Chitinophaga caseinilytica: one gene and its partner. The protein of the gene in region 1 interacts with the protein of each later gene in a pairwise test. Links are inferred from orthologs where the notes say so. Each region holds a gene or a part of one and is shown on either strand. Other genes may lie near its edges. The genes, in order: priA and WJU22_RS03660.

The links.
Region 2: the proteins of priA (region 1) and WJU22_RS03660 interact in binary tests that used the Escherichia coli proteins (3 or more experiments, as listed by UniProt). The link is inferred for Chitinophaga caseinilytica from one-to-one orthologs.

The regions. Positions count from the first base shown.
Region 1 is NZ_CP150096.1:2,579,978-2,588,668, forward strand. Bases 3,644-6,765 are described here. They hold priA (replication restart helicase PriA), read left to right. Parts: upstream 3,644-4,043; coding sequence 4,044-6,488; downstream 6,489-6,765. Other genes in these bases: WJU22_RS10825 (lysophospholipid acyltransferase family protein), read left to right, coding at 3,644-4,047; WJU22_RS10835 (NAD(P)H-binding protein), read right to left, coding at 6,460-6,765. Outside these bases: WJU22_RS10800 (HmuY family protein), read left to right, coding at 1-78; WJU22_RS10805 (hypothetical protein), read right to left, coding at 150-446; WJU22_RS10810 (hypothetical protein), read right to left, coding at 513-1,571; tRNA (N(6)-L-threonylcarbamoyladenosine(37)-C(2))-methylthiotransferase MtaB, read right to left, coding at 1,887-3,167; more of WJU22_RS10825, read left to right, coding at 3,283-3,643; more of WJU22_RS10835, read right to left, coding at 6,766-7,134; murB (UDP-N-acetylmuramate dehydrogenase), read left to right, coding at 7,192-8,208; WJU22_RS10845 (YpdA family putative bacillithiol disulfide reductase), read right to left, coding at 8,205-8,691.
Region 2 is NZ_CP150096.1:850,776-859,154, forward strand. What follows is about bases 3,276-6,085. They hold WJU22_RS03660 (single-stranded DNA-binding protein), read left to right. Parts: upstream 3,276-4,347; coding sequence 4,348-4,824; downstream 4,825-6,085. Other genes in these bases: WJU22_RS03650 (A/G-specific adenine glycosylase), read left to right, coding at 3,276-3,844; WJU22_RS03655 (NUDIX domain-containing protein), read left to right, coding at 3,835-4,182; gldE (gliding motility-associated protein GldE), read left to right, coding at 4,981-6,085. Also shown: WJU22_RS03635 (Rne/Rng family ribonuclease), read right to left, coding at 1-1,294; WJU22_RS03640 (tetratricopeptide repeat protein), read right to left, coding at 1,738-2,586; WJU22_RS03645 (HU family DNA-binding protein), read right to left, coding at 2,612-2,899; more of WJU22_RS03650, read left to right, coding at 3,134-3,275; more of gldE, read left to right, coding at 6,086-6,315; gliding motility lipoprotein GldD, read left to right, coding at 6,312-6,905; WJU22_RS03675 (DUF3109 family protein), read left to right, coding at 6,913-7,491; WJU22_RS03680 (LutB/LldF family L-lactate oxidation iron-sulfur protein), read left to right, coding at 7,584-8,379. UniProt on the Escherichia coli protein: Plays an important role in DNA replication, recombination and repair. Binds to ssDNA and to an array of partner proteins to recruit them to their sites of action during DNA metabolism. Acts as a sliding platform that migrates on DNA via reptation.

The DNA of each region.
Region 1 (8,691 bases):
ACCGCCACTGCGCGCCCGTTCTTCCACTTCCAGTACGTACTGGCGGCGCCGGGCTCGAAAGATTTTACCATCAGGTAACCTCCTTCATTTTTTAATATTCTGCTAAAAAACGACAAGTACCAGAACGTCCCGCTCGCGGGACGTTTTTTTTAATGCAATGAGCTCACAATCAAAAACAGCAGGAGGCATAGCAACACGGGCAGGAAGAAATAAGCAGTCAGCCAGGCCGTAATTTTGTATGGCAGCTGCCGCTCCTTCAGGGAATAAGTTAACACAGCACCGGTGATACAAAACAATAAATTACAGACGAACCAGACCATGAATGGCCCCAGCAAATCGAACGGTAATGTGATCGTTTTATAAATGTGCAGTAGGGTGACGATGAAAAATGTCATCGATAATATCGCCAGCCATGTGAGCCATTTATTGATTTTTGCAGGATTCATTCGTATCTGGAATATTTCCGCTAAAAAACATATAAATATTGGAACGTCCCGCTCGCGGGACGTTTTTTATGGAAGTTTGGTCAGCGCCCCGGAATTCCTCAGCAGGAAAACGTACTGGAAATAATCCGTCGTAACCGCACCTTCGACGGGCATGAAGTTTTCCCCGAACATCCGCGCCTTCACCTTCATCAGGTGCTGCGATTTTGCATAGGGAGACTGCGCCCCGTCGATCCTGAAAAGCGTGATGGAATGGGGTTGGGTGAGTGCTTTTAAATCCTGGATACCTTTCACCAGCATCAATGGGCCGTCGGCATTTACCCAATCAACTTTTTCGTCGGCAGGGGTGGGGAATTGCGGGTTTTTGGGAAGGTACATGTCGCTGTCGAGCGTATAGCTGACGAAGCTCGTAGTCCGGATCCCGGCGGCTTTCAGCTTTTCGGCGAACGGATGCTTGCCCGGCGCGATGGTATTTTGCAGCACATGGAAGAAACCGAAGAAGCCGTAGAATTTTTCATTTTCCAGGTGACGTTCCGCTACGGCATGCGCAAAATTGAGCATCATGGCGGAGTCTCTTGTGATGGTGGCGTCTTTGTCGTCGAAACCTTTATCGATGCCGATGACGGTGATCTTTAAGGAATCAGGCTGTTGGCTGTTATAATCGTGGATGGCCATCCATTTTTCGAACAGCTCGCGGCTGGATTGTTGCGGGATCCTTTTGCGGATATCGGAAACCGCTTCGTGGAGGATCGCTTCGTTTTTCGGGTTGCTGCCGAGGAAGGCATTGAATTTGTTCGCGGTGGTGCTATCCATTTCCGCGATGTAATATTTCACGCCGGCATTTTTATGGAGGAACAGCAGCATGGCTTTGTCCAGCTTTTGATTGTCGGCATACCCGTGGATTTCTCCCATGAGGAAAACCTTCGAACCGTAAAACGCGTCGTCGAATAATTTTCCGTTGATGGAATCGCCTGCGGGGACATGCTGTTTCGTGAGGTAGTCGATGTTATCGTTATCCTTGAACCCGATAAAAAGCTTGCTGTCGACGTAGAGATAAAGAAAGACGGCCGCGATGATACCGATGATGGAGATGGTGATGATCTTGATGATTTTTAGCAATTTCTTCATAAGCATTGATGTAATTTATTGCTGCTGATTTTCAGTTGGGGCCGCCGTTCCGCCAATCCGGACGGGTTGACAGTGGGTTGACAGTTGCGGATGCTGGAAAGGCAGCGTGGGATGGAATAACCCGGAATAAAAAAGCCCCGCAAATTGCGAGGCTTTCTGTGGGAGCTGGCGGATTCGAACCGTCGACCCTCTGCTTGTAAGGCAGATGCTCTGAACCAGCTGAGCTAAGCTCCCTTTTTTGTGAACGCTTTTCGTTCGTTGGGATTGCAAAGGTAGAATCTTTTTGAATTCCGCCAAATTTTTTTTCAGATTTTTTTAACGAAGTGCCCAATCCACGATTTTATTGCTCCATTCTTCACGGAAAGGCGTCGAGATTTTGATGTAGTTATCGGTATAGCCTTCCATCATCCCGTCTTTCCCGTGCGATTCGAAAAGCACGGGGCGCGTTTGCCCGATGTGCTGTTCGGTGAAGTACGACATTTTCTTGTGGCTCAGGTTGCGCAGGGCTTTGTTGCGCTCCTGGCGAACGTTCACCGGCACCACCGGCGAAATGGTGAGGGCGTGGGTATTGTCGCGCTCGCTGTAGGTGAACACGTGGAGGTACGACACGTCGAGGCTATGGAGGAAATCGTAGGTTTCGAGGAAGTGGTCGTCGCTTTCGGAAGGGAAGCCCACGATCACGTCTACACCGATCGCGCAATGCGGTATTTTCTCCTTGATCCGCGCTACTTTTTCGGCATACAGCTCGCGGCGGTAGCGGCGGCGCATCAGGGCGAGGATATCGTTGCTGCCGCTTTGCAGGGGAACATGGAAGTGCGGCATGAACTTCTGGCTTTGCGCCACGAAATCGATGATCTCGTCGGTCAGCAAATTCGGTTCGATGCTCGAGATCCTGTACCGTTCGATGCCTTCCACGGCATCCAGCTGCTGGATGAGCTCGTAAAACGATTCTTCGCGCTTCTTGCCGCCTTCGAACCCTTTGCCGAAGTCGCCCAGGTTTACGCCGGTGAGCACGATCTCTTTCACGCCGCCGGCCGCCAGTTCGCGGGCGTTGTTCAGCACCCCGGCGATGGAGTCGCTGCGGCTGATGCCCCGCGCCATGGGGATGGTGCAGAAAGAACAGGTATAATCGCAGCCGTCCTGCACCTTGAGGAAGGTACGGGTACGGTCGTTGATGGAATAGCTGGAGTGGAAGGTGTTGACGTCCTCAATGTCGCAGGAGCAGACCTTGGCGCCATTGTCGCCCTTGGTAAGCTCGCGGATATGATCTGCGATATTGAATTTTTCGGCGGCGCCGAGCACGAGGTCTACCCCCGGGATTTGGGCGATTTCCTTCGGTTTGAGCTGGGCATAGCAGCCGGTGATGACTACCATGCTGCCGGGCGCGCGGCGCTGGATGCGGCGCACGATCTGCCGGCATTCTTTGTCGGCATTGTCTGTCACGGAACAGGTGTTGATCACGTACACGTCTGCCGTGTCGTCAAATTCCTTCCGCACAAAGCCGTCCTTTTCCATCATCCGCCCGATGGTGGAAGTTTCGGAAAAGTTCAGCTTGCAGCCGAGCGTGTGAAATGCTACTGATTTTTGACCTGTCATAAGGATGGCAAAGGTACGATTTCCGGGCGTTTTTCCGTCCATTGATATGTCAAAATCCCGATATGTGTTTCCCGCCCTTGAAAAGCTGCGCCGGATGCAGTAACTTGCCGGTTTTATGCGCGTTATTTCGAAAGTTCTCAAGGGCGTCTATGTCGTTTACGCCGGGGTGATCTGGCTGGCGATCATGCTCGTGATCCTGCTGCCCATCGTGGCCGTGTCTTTCCTGGGAAAAGTGAAGGGCGGGAACCTTGTGTTCTACTTCCTCCGTTTCTGGGCCCATGTCTGGTTCCCCGCCGTGGGCATATTCGTTACCCGCAGATGGCATTCCCCCCGCACCAAGGAGCCCTGCATCTACCTGGCCAACCACGCCAGCTACCTCGATGCTGCCCTCGCCGTGAAGGTAATGCCCCTCCCGTTCCGCCCCCTCGGTAAAAGTGAGCTTTCCAAAGTACCCCTGTTCGGCATGATCTACAGCCGTTCCGTAGTACCGGTAGACCGCTCCAGCGCCCGTGGCCGGGTGCAGTCGGTTCGCGACATGATGTTCATGCTCCAGCACAAAGTGAGCCTCCTCATCTTCCCCGAAGGCACTACCAACAACTCTACCCAGCCCCTGTTGCCTTTCCACCAGGGTGCTTTCCGCATCGCGATAGAAACGCAGACCGACATCCGGCCCGTAGTGTACGTGGATTGCCGCGCCCGCCTCGAAGACCTGAACCCCATGAGCCTCAACCCCGGCAAATGCCGCGTGATATTCATGGAACCGGTGTCCGTGAAAGGGCTCACCATCGAGGATGTTCCCAAGCTCCGCCAGCAGGTATATGAAATGATGGACGCCGAACTGCGCAAATACAGAGTATATCCGGCGCTCCAGCCTGCATGAAATACGCCGACGTCATATTGCCCTTAGCCCTGCCGCGGAACTATACCTACGCCGTTCCGCCGGAAATGGAATCCTCCATCCAACCGGGGTCCCGCGTGGCCGTTCAGCTCGGTAAGCAAAAAAGGTACGCCGGCATCGTGAAGCGCATCCACGACCTGCCGCCTTCCAATTACAAAACCAAGCCCATCCTCGACGTGCTCGACAAAGAGCCCGTGGTATACCCCACGCAGCTCGCCTTCTGGGAATGGATCGCGCAATATTATATGTGCAACGAAGGAGACGTGCTCAACGCCGCGCTCCCCGCTCACCTCAAACTTTCCAGCGAAACGGTGCTGCTGTATAACGACGCCTTCGGCGACGATTTCACGGCCCTTTCCGACCACGAATACCTCATCGCCGAGGCGCTCCAGATCCGCAAGGAACTGCGCATCGGCGAAGTACAGCTCATCCTCGACCGCTCCGACGTCTATTCCCTCATCAAACAGCTCATCGAAAAACGGGTATGCCTCGTCTACGAAGAACTGAAGGAATCCTATAAGGCGAAACTCGAGAATTATGTGCTCCTGAACCCCGCCCTCGAAAGCGATGAAGCCATGGCCCCGCTGTTCGACGAGCTGAGCCGTGCCCCCAAACAGCTGGAGCTCCTGCTGGCGTATCTCCACCTCGTGCGCACCCAGGGCGCCGTACTGCAAAGCGAACTGCTCAAGAAATCAGGCGCTTCGGCTGCCCAGCTCAAAGGCCTGGTAGACAAAGGCATCCTGCAGGTGGAAAAACGGCAGGTAGACCGCGTACCGCTCGGCAAAATGGAAACGCAGCTCGATTTCGACCTCAGTCCCGCCCAGGAAAAAGCCCTGGCCGAAATCCGGACGGGCTTCCAGGATAAACAGGTGGCCCTGCTGCATGGGGTCACATCCAGCGGAAAGACCCAGATTTACGTCAAACTCATCGAAGCCGCGCTGGCCAACGGGAAACAAGTGCTCTACCTGCTCCCGGAAATCGCGCTGACGGCCCAGATCATCCGGCGGTTGCAGAAGCACTTCGCCGGACAGATCGGTATTTACCATTCCCGCTTCTCCAACAACGAGCGCGTGGAAATCTGGAACAAGGTAAAAAGCGGCGAAATCCGCATCGTGCTGGGCGCCCGGTCCAGCCTGCTGCTGCCTTTCCGCGACCTCGGCCTCATCATCCTCGACGAAGAGCACGACGCTTCCTTCAAGCAGCACGAGCCCGCGCCGCGCTATCACGCCCGCGATGCAGCCATTTACTACGCCAGTCTTTTCAAAGCCAAAGTACTGCTCGGTTCTGCCACGCCCGCGCTCGAAAGCTATTATAACGCCAAACAGGGCAAATACGCCCTGGTGGAGCTGGGTGAACGGTTCGGCGGCATCGATATGCCCGACATCGAGATCGTGGACATGAAAAAGGAAACCGCCCTGAAGGAAGTGGTGAACAACTTCTCGTCGGTGCTCCGGAAGCAGATCACCCAATCGCTCGCAGACAAGAAACAGGTGATCCTTTTCCAGAACCGCCGCGGATACGCGCCGTTCCTGCTTTGCACCACCTGCGGATGGATACCCAACTGCAAACAATGCGATGTTTCCCTCACTTATCACAAACATCAGGACAAACTCAGCTGCCACTATTGCGGCACGCGTTATCCTTACATATACGTTTGCGGGGCTTGCGGCAGCCAGACCCTGTTCCCGAAGAACTTCGGTACCGAAAAGATCGAAGAAGACCTGCAGGCGCTGTTTCCCGAGGCGCGCATCGCGCGGATGGACCTCGACGCCATCCGGAGCAAAGACAGTCATAACAAGATGATCCAGTCGCTGGAGCAGCGCGAGATCGACATTCTCGTGGGTACGCAGATGGTGGTGAAAGGGCTCGATTTCGAGAACGTGAACCTCGTCGGCATCCTCAGTGCAGACAGTTTGCTCAGCTATCCCGATTTCCGGGTGAACGAGCGCGCTTTCCAGCTGATGGAGCAGGTGAGCGGGCGCAGCGGCCGGCGCGACGGGAAGGGCAAGGTGATCGTACAGGCCAGCAATACGCGGCATCCGATCCTGCAGTTCGTGGTGGAGCATAACTACCGGAAAATGTACGAAAGCGAGATCGCGGAGCGGGAACAGTTCGGTTATCCGCCGTTTTACCGGCTCATGAAGATCACGCTCAAGCATAAACAGCAGCAAACGGTGGAACAGGCCGCCATGGTGCTCGGCAACTGGCTGAAACCGCACCTGGGGCATCAGCTCGTGGGGCTGGCGGCGCCGCTGGTAAGCCGGGTGAGAGGGTTTTACCTGCAGGAAATGCTCATCAAATTACCGAAAGACAGCAAGAAGATCTCCCAGATCAAACAGCTGGCGAAAGAAATGTTTTTACAATTGACGATCGAGAAGCAGTTCCGGTCGGTCATCATTCTCCCGGATGTGGATTGTGTGTAGTTTTGGCTTGATGGAAAAGCACATAATGCACGCCCGGTTCCCCTTTTTCAGATAATTCCCGCATTTTTTTAGCGACATCTTCCGCTTTGGCAGGGCGGTATTTGGCCCATCTGCCGCGCAGCAGGCAGCCGAAAACCGGCATTACCCACAGGGCTACCTGTTCCCCGAAGCGCATTTCCTTACGGTTGCCGATGAGGAAACTGGGTTGATAGATGAACATGGCCGGGAATTCGAGCGCCCGCAAAGCGGCTTCTGTACGGCCTTTGGTGCGGAGGTAGAAGTTTTTGGAGGATGCCTGCGCGCCGATCGAGGAAACAAGATGGAACTGGCGGATGCCGTTTTTCCGGGCGATGGTGCCGCAACGCACGGGGATCGCGTAATCGACCGCGATGAAGGCTTCTTCGCTGCCGGCTTTTTTGATGGTGGTGCCGATGCAACAGAACAATACATCGCCGTGGAGCACGGATTGAAGGGCGGCTTCGTCCGTGAAATCCACCACGATCTGTTCCAGCTTCCCGTCGCGGAAGGGGAGGGGCTTGCGGACGAGGGCTTTCACTTTCTCATAACCACTGTTTTCCAGCAGGTCCTGCACCAGCAGCGAGCCTACGAGCCCCGTGGCCCCGATCACAATTGCTGTTCCCGGCATATGAATGTTGATTATATTTGTTCCGTTATTAAAGATAGGATATTTGAACACTTGCATATGAGGGTATCTGAAAATGTTTCGCTCCGGCCTTACAATACATTCGGCATAGACGCCACCGCACGGTATTTCGCGGCTTTCCACTCGCGCGAGCAGCTGGAAACGCTATTGCTCGACCCGAAATGGGCCACCATGCCCAGGATCATCCTCGGCGGCGGCAGCAACATCCTGCTCACGAAAGATTTCGACGGCATCGTGCTGAAGAACGAGATCAAAGGCATCCAATCCGTAAGGGAAAATGATGAGCATGTGTACGTGCAGGCCGGTGCCGGCGAGAACTGGCACCAGTTTGTTCAGGATTGCATAGCCAAAGGGCTCGGTGGACTGGAAAACCTGTCCCTCATCCCCGGTAACGTTGGCGCGAGCCCCATGCAGAACATCGGCGCGTATGGGGTAGAAATCAAGGATACGTTCGAGCAGCTGGAAGCGTTCCATTTGCAGGACCGCGAAGTGCATGTGTTCAATAAAGAGGCCTGTGAATTCGGGTACCGCGAAAGCGTTTTCAAGCACCGGTACAAAGAGCAGTTCGCCATCCTCCATGTCACGTACCGCCTGTCCAAACATCCCACTTTTAATACCAGTTACGGCGCCATCGAGCAAGAGCTGGAGCGCATGGGCGTGAAGGAATTATCCATCCGCGCCATCAGCCAGGCCGTCATCAATATCCGTTCTTCCAAGCTCCCCAATCCCGCGGAGATCGGCAACGCCGGCAGCTTCTTCAAAAACCCGGAAGTGACCGCCGAAACCTACGAATCCCTTAAGCTCGCGTTCCCCAACATCGTTGCGTACCCCTTGCCCAACGGGCATTTCAAACTGGCCGCAGGCTGGCTCATCGAACAGGCGGGCTGGAAAGGTTACCGCGACGGCGATGCCGGCGTGCATGAACGGCAGGCGCTGGTGCTCGTTAACTACGGCCGCGCGGAAGGCGAGCAGATCGTGGAACTGTCCTGGAAAATCGTGGACAGCGTGAAAGAGAAATTCGGCGTCGTGCTCGAAAGGGAAGTCAATATCGTTTAGTTTTTCGAGGCAATGTGGCGGATGATCTTGTCTGCATGTTCACGGGAATTCTCGATGAACCAGACATGCGTGTTCATGCCCCCGCAAACCACACCGGCCAGGTAAATACCCGGCATATTCGTTTCCATCGTGTCTTCATTATAGACCGGCTCCCGCACGCCATCGGCCGACAGCTGCACGCCCACGTTTTCCAGGAACGGAAAATCAGGCTGGTAGCCCGTTGCGGCGATCACGAAATCGTTGGGGATGGTAACGACGCCCTCCGGCGTGAGGATGTCTGCTTCCTGTTCGCGCACGCCCACGAGCGAGGAATGGAAGAATGCCTGGATACTGCCCTCTTTGATGCGGTTCTCGATGTCGGGTTTCACCCAATATTTCACCCGTTTGCCGATTCCTTCCTCCCTGACCACCATCGTCACTTCGGCCCCTTTGCGGTAGGTTTCCAGAGCCGCGTCCACGGCGGAGTTGTTGGCGCCGATGACG
Region 2 (8,379 bases), 1.7 Mb from region 1 along the record:
TGCCGGTTCCTTTGCAGGTGGGGCAATCTTCGGCGACGGAAATGGTGATTTCCGGTTTCACCCGCTGGCGGGTGATTTGCATGAGCCCGAACTTGGAGATGGGCAAAATGGTGTGTTTGGCCCTGTCTGTCGCCATGAATTTCTCCATGGCTTCGTATACGTTCTTTTTGTTCTCCGGCAGTTTCATATCGATGAAATCGATGATGATGATGCCGCCGAGGTCGCGGAGGCGCAGCTGCCGGGCGATTTCCGCTGCGGCTTCCAGGTTAGACGCGAGGGCGTTTTGTTCCTGGTTGTTGCTGGAGCTTTTGTAGCCCGAGTTGACGTCGATGACGTGGAGGGCTTCCGTGGCTTCGATGATGAGATACACGCCGGAGTCGAGGTTGACGGTTTTGCCGAAGGAGGCTTTTACCTGCCGGGTGACGCCGAAGTGGTCGAAGATGGGGGCGCCGTTGTGGTAGTAGGTGACGATGTCCTGCTTTTCGGGCGCTATCTTCTGGATATACGTTTTTGTGTCGGTGTAAATATTTTTATCGTTGATGACGATCCTGTTGAAGGATTCGTTCAGCAGATCGCGGAGGATGCTGGTGGTTTTGGTTTGTTCGCTGAGGATTTTCTGCGGGGCCTGACCGTTCCGGAGGTTTTCCTGGATGGTGTGCCAGGTGTTTACCAGGGTGGTGAGGTCTTCGTGGAGCTCGGCGGTTTTCTTGCCTTCGGCGGCGGTGCGGACGATGACGCCAAAATTGGGCGGTTTGATGGCTTCGACGATCTTCTGGAGCCTTTTCCGTTCTTCGGAGGAGTGGATCTTTTTGGAGACGGCCACGATATTGTTGAACGGGGTGATGACGATGAACCTTCCCGGGAGGGAGATTTCGCAGCTGAGGCGCGGGCCTTTTGATGAAATGGGCTCCTTGAGGATCTGGACGAGGATGTTGGGTTTTCCGCCGAGGACTTCCGTTATTTTACCGGTTTTGATGATTTCGGGCTCATTTTTGAATTTGCCGAAGTCGAAAGCGCCGGATTTATCGGAGATGGCCTGGTTGGTGAACTTCAGGATGGAGCGGATGTACGGGCTAAGGTCGGTGTAATGGAGGAAGGCGTCCTTTTCGAACCCTACGTCCACGAAAGCCGCGTTCAGGCCTGGGATGAGTTTTTTTACTTTGCCTAAATAAAGGTCCCCCACTGCAAAATTAGGATTGCCGCTTTCGTGATGCAGCTCTACCAACTTCTTATCTTCCAGCAATGCAATTTCAACACCAGACGGTGCTGCATTTATAATCAATTCCTTATTCAAGCGTCAAAATTTTATCCATAAATACTTTCACTTTATGCCACCCTCTCGGTGCTCTGTGGGTTGACAAGGGGGTACAGCATTCCCGGTTGTAGCCGGTGGTCTGGCGGCTTACACGTCGTCGAGAGGGGATTGCAAAGGGTTCAGTGATATACAGGTATCCGTGGTGTCTGCGGGGCTGACTACGAAAACAACCTGCATGACACTAGCAATTTAATGATTAATGCTAACATCATGCAGGATTGCATTAAAAAATTTATCGCGCAGCCCCTCCGGCTATCTATATGCTTAGTATAAATGGCGGGGAAACAGGAGAATTATTTCTTGCCTTTCTTGTGGCGGTTCTTTCTCAGTCTTTTCTTACGCTTGTGGGTTGCGATTTTATGTCTCTTTCTTTTCTTTCCGCAGGGCATACGCTTGTAATTTTTTTAATGTTTTATAAAATACTATTTAATACTTTTTATGTATTCGTCGATCTCGGCCGCCAAAGCGGGGTCTTTGATCATTTTGCGGCACTGCCGGAGCAGGTCTACCGCTTTTTCGTTTTCCCCTTTGCTCTGGTAGGCCACAGCCTGGAGGAAAAGCGCTTTGGGTTCGTTGGGCGTGCGTTCGAGGACTTTGTCCATTCTTTCGATCGCCTTATCGAACTGGCCGGATTTGATGGAGAAATTTGCCAGGGTGAGCTGAGCGTCCAGGAAATCCGGGTTCTTTTCTGCCACTTCGCGGAGGATGCCGATGCCTTTCATGGGCTCGCCGGTATAATCCACGATGAGGGCTCCTTTTCTCAGTTTCAGCGTATCATTGCCGGGTTCCAGGGCGATGGCCCGGTCGAGCAATTCAAGCGCGGATGAAACTTCCCACAATTTCACCGCAGGGTCCTGGGTGTGTGAAAGGTGCTCCAAAAATAAATTGGCTGCAAAGGTGAGGTTTTTTCCGGAATTTTCCAACTTGGCTGCTTCTCCGGCATAATGTGCGGCGATGGGCGCCTCGTTGAGGCCGTCCCAGAGGAGGTAAAGCTGGCGGTAGGCATTGATTTGCTGCGTCTGCACGTCTCCGCGCACTACAGCATTTTCCAGCCGGGAGATCTCTCCCAGCCTTTCGGCAGGAACTCGTTCCTTGGCCTTCTGCAATAAGTCCTTGAAATCCGCTGCTTTAGCGGCATTTCCTTGTGGCATAGCCATGCCGGTAGCGGCATGGTCGTGATCATGCACCTTCGGCGAAATTCGGCCGAACGCGAACAAAGCGATAACTGCGGCAACGCCGAGGCCAATCAGCAATAGTTGATTTCTTTGCACCCTATTCCAATATTAGGATGCAAATCTATGAACTTTTAAGCTTCTTTACCTCTGCAACAAATTCTTTCGACGGTTTAAACGCCGGAATGTAGTGCTCGGGGATCTCCACGGCCACATTCTTCTTGATGTTGCGCCCGATCTTGGCGGCCCTTTTCTTGGTAATAAAGCTGCCAAATCCGCGGATGTAGATATGTTCGCCATTCGCTAACGCCTCCTTCACTTCCTTGAACATGGCTTCGAGTGTTACTAACACATCTACTTTCGGGATGCCGGTTTTTTCAGCAATGTTGTTAATCAAATCAGCTTTTCTCATAATGAAGCGGAGGATTACTTGTTTTCAAAGTTAAATAAAAAATTTTAATCGCTCTATTTTCAAGCAAATAAAATTTAATATTTTTTATTATAGATAGCAGGTTATAAAAATACGTTTATTTGCGTTCTTTACCAACCCGTAAATCATTGCAACACAATACTATCAAAGGTTTCGGGACAGCGAATATATACAAATCAATCGACATATATAAATTATTTTGTGCAAATGACCGATATGAAGCAATTTTTTACCGCGGGTATCCTGGCCTGGAATGAGCTGCAGAACGACCGGTCCATGCCCTGGAAACAGGAAAAAGACCCCTACCGCATCTGGCTCTCCGAGATCATCCTCCAGCAAACCCGCGTGGAACAGGGCCGCCCCTATTACGAACGCTTCATTTCCGCCTACCCCACCATCACCGAGCTCGCCGACGCGCCCGACGAGGAAGTTTTCCGCCTCTGGCAAGGCCTCGGCTATTACGCCCGCTGTAAAAACATGCTCGCCGCCGCCCGCACCGTGGCCCGCGACTTCAACGGCCGCTTCCCCGGCACCTACGAAGGCATCTCCGCACTGAAAGGCGTTGGCGCGTACACCGCCGCCGCCATCGCTTCTTTCGCGTACAACCTCCCGCACGCCGTACTGGACGGCAACGTGTACCGCGTACTGGCGCGGTTCTTCGGTATCGACACGCCCACGGATACCACCGCGGGTAAAAAACTTTTCACTCAACTTGCCCAGGACGTACTTCCCGTGCAACAGGCCGGCACTTATAATCAGGCGATCATGGACTTCGGGGCCGTTGTCTGCAAACCACAGACTCCACGCTGCAAATCTTGCCGGTTATCCTCCCAATGCGTAGCTTTTCAAAAAGGATTAACAGATCTCGTTCCTGTAAAATCCAAAAAATTACGCATAAAAAAAGATATTTCTATTATTTGTTGCTAAGCAAAGGCTCACTGCGGTACGTCCGCAAGCGCACCGGCAAAGACATCTGGGAAAACCTCCACGAGTTCCCCATGATCGAGACCCCGGCGCCCGTCTCCGATGCCGAACTGCTCGCCTCCCCGGCCTTCCGCGCCCTGGTAGGCCCCGGCGCCGTAACGGTGGAACAGGCTTTCCCGGAAAGGAAACAACAGCTCACCCATCAAACCATCCACGCCCGCTTCCTGCGGATCGGGCCGGAAAAGGCCATATTGCCGCCCGAAGGCTTCCGCGCCGTGAGCGCAGCAGAACTGGAACTGCTGGCTTTTCCGAAGATCATCGTCGATTTCCTGAAAGGATGACGATCGGGCTGCACTCCGGTACCATTCATTTATAACGACTTATAAAAAATATTCGTGCCCTCGGCCGATAATTTTTTGTGTACCCGATCAGAAAAAACATTAACTTTAATAAGGTTGACCGTGAGATGATTTTTTAAACATAGGACAGAATTAAAACCTACAATTATGAGAGGTGTTAATAAAGTAATCCTGATTGGCAATCTTGGCAGAGACCCCGATGTTCAGTTCCTGGAAGGCAACATAGCAGTGGCAAAATTCTCACTGGCCACTACGGAAACTTTCAAAGACCGCGCCGGCAAGCTGATTTCCCAGACAGAATGGCACACAGTCGTGCTCTGGAGGGGCCTGGCAGAGCTGGCCCAGAAATACCTCCACAAAGGAAGCCTCGTCTATATCGAGGGGCGCCTCCGCACCCGCAGCTGGGAAGACAAGGAGGGCAACAAGAAATTCGCTACCGAAGTGGTGGGCGATAACCTCGTGATGCTCGACAAGCGGATGGACGTCGGCAATGGCGACCATGCCATTTCCCACGGGTCCGGCTCCTCCACCGGGCAGCAAAGCGGCCCCGGCCACCATGGCGAAGGTTTCCCCGGCATCGAGATCCCGCCCATGGGCGAGGCAGCCGACGATCTACCGTTTTGAAAAACCACCCCGGGGCAAGGCCCGCTCCTTTTCCTTGCCGTATCGGGACATTCTTTATATTTGCACGCGGGAAAGCGATTCACCTCTCCAAGACCTGAATTACTTTCCCCTTATTTTTGACCAAAGCTCATCATCTTGGCTTATTTTTCGGCTAGCATGCTACCGTTACTGAATGTTTTCCTGCAAAACCCGGCGCCGGCCGCCGCCCCCGATGTGAATGTCCTCGTGTTCCTGCTGGTCATTTTCATTCTGCTCCTGCTCACCTTCATCGTGTCTGGCGCAGAAGTTGCCTTCTTTTCATTGAACTACAAAGACCTTAACGTCCTCAAAACCAGGCAGAACAATGCCGGCCGCACCATCACACGGCTGCTCGAAAAGCCGAAATCGCTGCTGGCATCCCTCCAGATCGCCAACATCCTTTTCAACATCGCCTTCATCTTCATCACCAATTACCTCATTTACCAGGTAGAGTCGCTCCAGGAGCTGGCCGTGGTTTCCTTCGTGGTCCGCATCGCCATCATCACCCTGGTACTCCTCTTCTTCGGACAGATCCTCCCGCGCGTGTGGGCCACCCAGAACAACATGCGCTTCGCCACCTATTTCGCCTGGCTGGTGCATCTCATCCACGCCACGCTCGAACCGGTGAGCAATTTCTTCGTGAACCTCAGCGAAAGCATCGAGGCACGCCTCTTCCACCGCAACACCAAACCCATCAACTACCGCGAGATCGACGAAGTGATCGAAATGAGCGTGGAACCGGGCGCGTCGCAGGAAGAGAAAAACATCGTGCGCGGCATCCTCAAATTCGGCAACATCGCCGTGAAACAGATCATGCGCACACGGCTCGATGTAAACGGGCTCGAATTCGACCTCCCTTTCAGCGAAGTCACCAAACATGTGGCCGACCTCCATTATTCCCGTCTTCCCGTATATAAAAACAACCTCGACACCATCGTGGGCGTGATCCATACCAAAGATCTGCTGCAGCACCTGGGGAAAGGGGACTCGTTCGACTGGCACGAAGTGATGCGCCAGCCGTTTTTCGTCCATGAGCACAAGCTGATCGAAGACCTGCTCAACGAATTCCAGACCCGCCACATGCATTTTGCCGTGGTGGTAGACGAATTCGGCGGCACTTCCGGCATCGTGACCCTGGAAGACATTATGGAGGAAGTGATCGGGGATATCAAAGACGAGTTCGACGAAGAAGAATTCAACTACAATAAAGTCAACGACCATACCTATGTGTTCGAAGGCAAGACCATGCTGAACGACGTGTGCCGCATCCTGAACATCGCGCCCGATACCTTTGAGCAGGTAAAAGGCGAAAGCGATTCCATCGGGGGCCTCATCCTGGAGCTTTCCGGCAAATTCCCGGAAGAAAACAGCGTCATCAGCTACGGCAACTTCGATTTCACCATCCTGGAAGTCACCAAAATGCGCATCCAGAAGGTACAGGTCAGCATCAAATCAGACATCGAAACGGAATGAAACGCCTCCTCCCGCTCCTGACTTTCGCCTTGATTTTCGCAGCCTGCCAGCAACGCGGCCACACGCCCAAACCGAGGGGCTATTTCCAGATCGACCTTCCCGAAAAGCATTACCAGCTGTTCAACGAGCCTGGATACCCATATACTTTCGAATATCCGACATACGCCCGGATCGTGAAAGACACCCTGTTTTTCGACGAAAAAGCGGAAAATCCCTGGTGGATCAATATCGAAATACCCCAATTCGACGGTAAAATCTACCTCAGCTACAAGCAGGTAGGCCCAAAAAATTCGCTGAACAGGCTGGTGAACGACGCGTTCAAACTCACCTACAAGCATACCTACAAAGCAGAATCCATTGAAGAAGAAGCCATTACGACGCCAAACGGCGTTTCGGGCCTGTTTTACGAAGTGGCGGGAAACGCCGCCTCGGCGAAACAGTTTTTCGTGACGGATTCCAGCAACCATTTTCTGCGCGGAGCGTTGTATTTTTACGCCCAGCCGAATGCGGACTCCCTGGCACCGGTAACCCGGTTCGTGGAAGAAGATATGCGGCACCTCGTGAACACCTTGAAATGGAGACCAAACTGAGAGCAAGATGATAGTGATCGATGACAAATACATCAGCGATGATGTGGTCGAGAAAAATTTTGTATGCAACCTGAACGCCTGCAAAGGCGCCTGCTGCGTAGCGGGCGATTGCGGCGCGCCGCTGGAGGAGCCGGAACTCGAAACCCTCCGTCGCATATACCCTTCCATTAAACCGTACCTCCGCGAAGAAGGCATTCGCGAAATCGAAGCCACAGGCCTCCATACCTGGGACGATGAGCACGGCCACGTTACGCCCATCGTCAACGGCGCCATCTGCGCCTACGCCGATATCGACGAAAACGGCCACGTAGGATGCGGTATCGAAAAAGCCTGGAAAGCCGGCGCCACCGATTACCGGAAACCCATTTCCTGCCACCTCTACCCCATCCGCATCACCAAATACGAATCTTTCGAGGCCGTCAACTACGACAAATGGAGCATCTGCAAACCCGCCTGCAAACTCGGAAACCAGCTGCAGGTACCGGTTTACAAATTCCTGAAAGAAGCCCTCGTCAGAAAGTACGGTGAAGATTTTTACAACGTCCTCGACCAGATCGCAACAGGACAGTACAGCACAGAAGAATGAAACTTTGATAGCATCTTTGCAAGGACCTGTACAATAGGCTCAATCTTTGCGCAACGGGTCCAGCAGTAGACATTTTGACTATATTTACAGCCATGAATAAAACGGCCAGCACATTTCTCAACGAAAGTGAAGTAAAAGCGGCGGATCTCGGCCACCGCAATACGATCAATTTCAACATCGGCAAATACAACGCCGCGGTCAAGAACGGCAAGATGCAGTTTGCTGACCTTACCACCGCCCGCGAACGGGCGAAAAACGTGAAATGGCGCGCCATCGAGAACCTCGACAAGTACCTGGAGGAATTCGAAATGAATTTCATCAAAAGGGGCGGAAAGGTGATCTGGGCCGAAACGGCGGAACAGGCGCGGGAAGAGATCCTCGCCATCTGCAAGGCCAAGAACTGCAAATCCGTGGTGAAAAGTAAATCCATGGCCACGGAAGAAATCCATCTCAACGACTTCCTGCAAGAACATAATATCGAAAGCGTAGAAACGGACCTGGGCGAATACATCCAGCAGCTGGACGAAGAGCCTCCCTACCACATCGTAACACCGGCCATGCACAAAAGCGCGCAGCAAGTGGCCGACCTGTTCCACGATAAACTGGGGACCCCGTCTACACTCACGCCCGAACAACTCACGCTCGTAGCCCGCGACAAGCTCCGCCAGAAGTACCTGGAAGCGGAAGTGGGCATCACCGGCGCCAACTTCGTCATCGCCGACATCGGCGGTATCGCCGTTACGGAGAACGAAGGCAATGCCAGGCTGACGACTTCCTTCCCGAAAACCCACATCGCGCTCATCGGGATCGAAAAAGTGCTGCCTTCCATCAACGATCTCGCGCTTTTCTGGCCGCTGCTCGCCACCTACGGCACGGGCCAGCAGATCA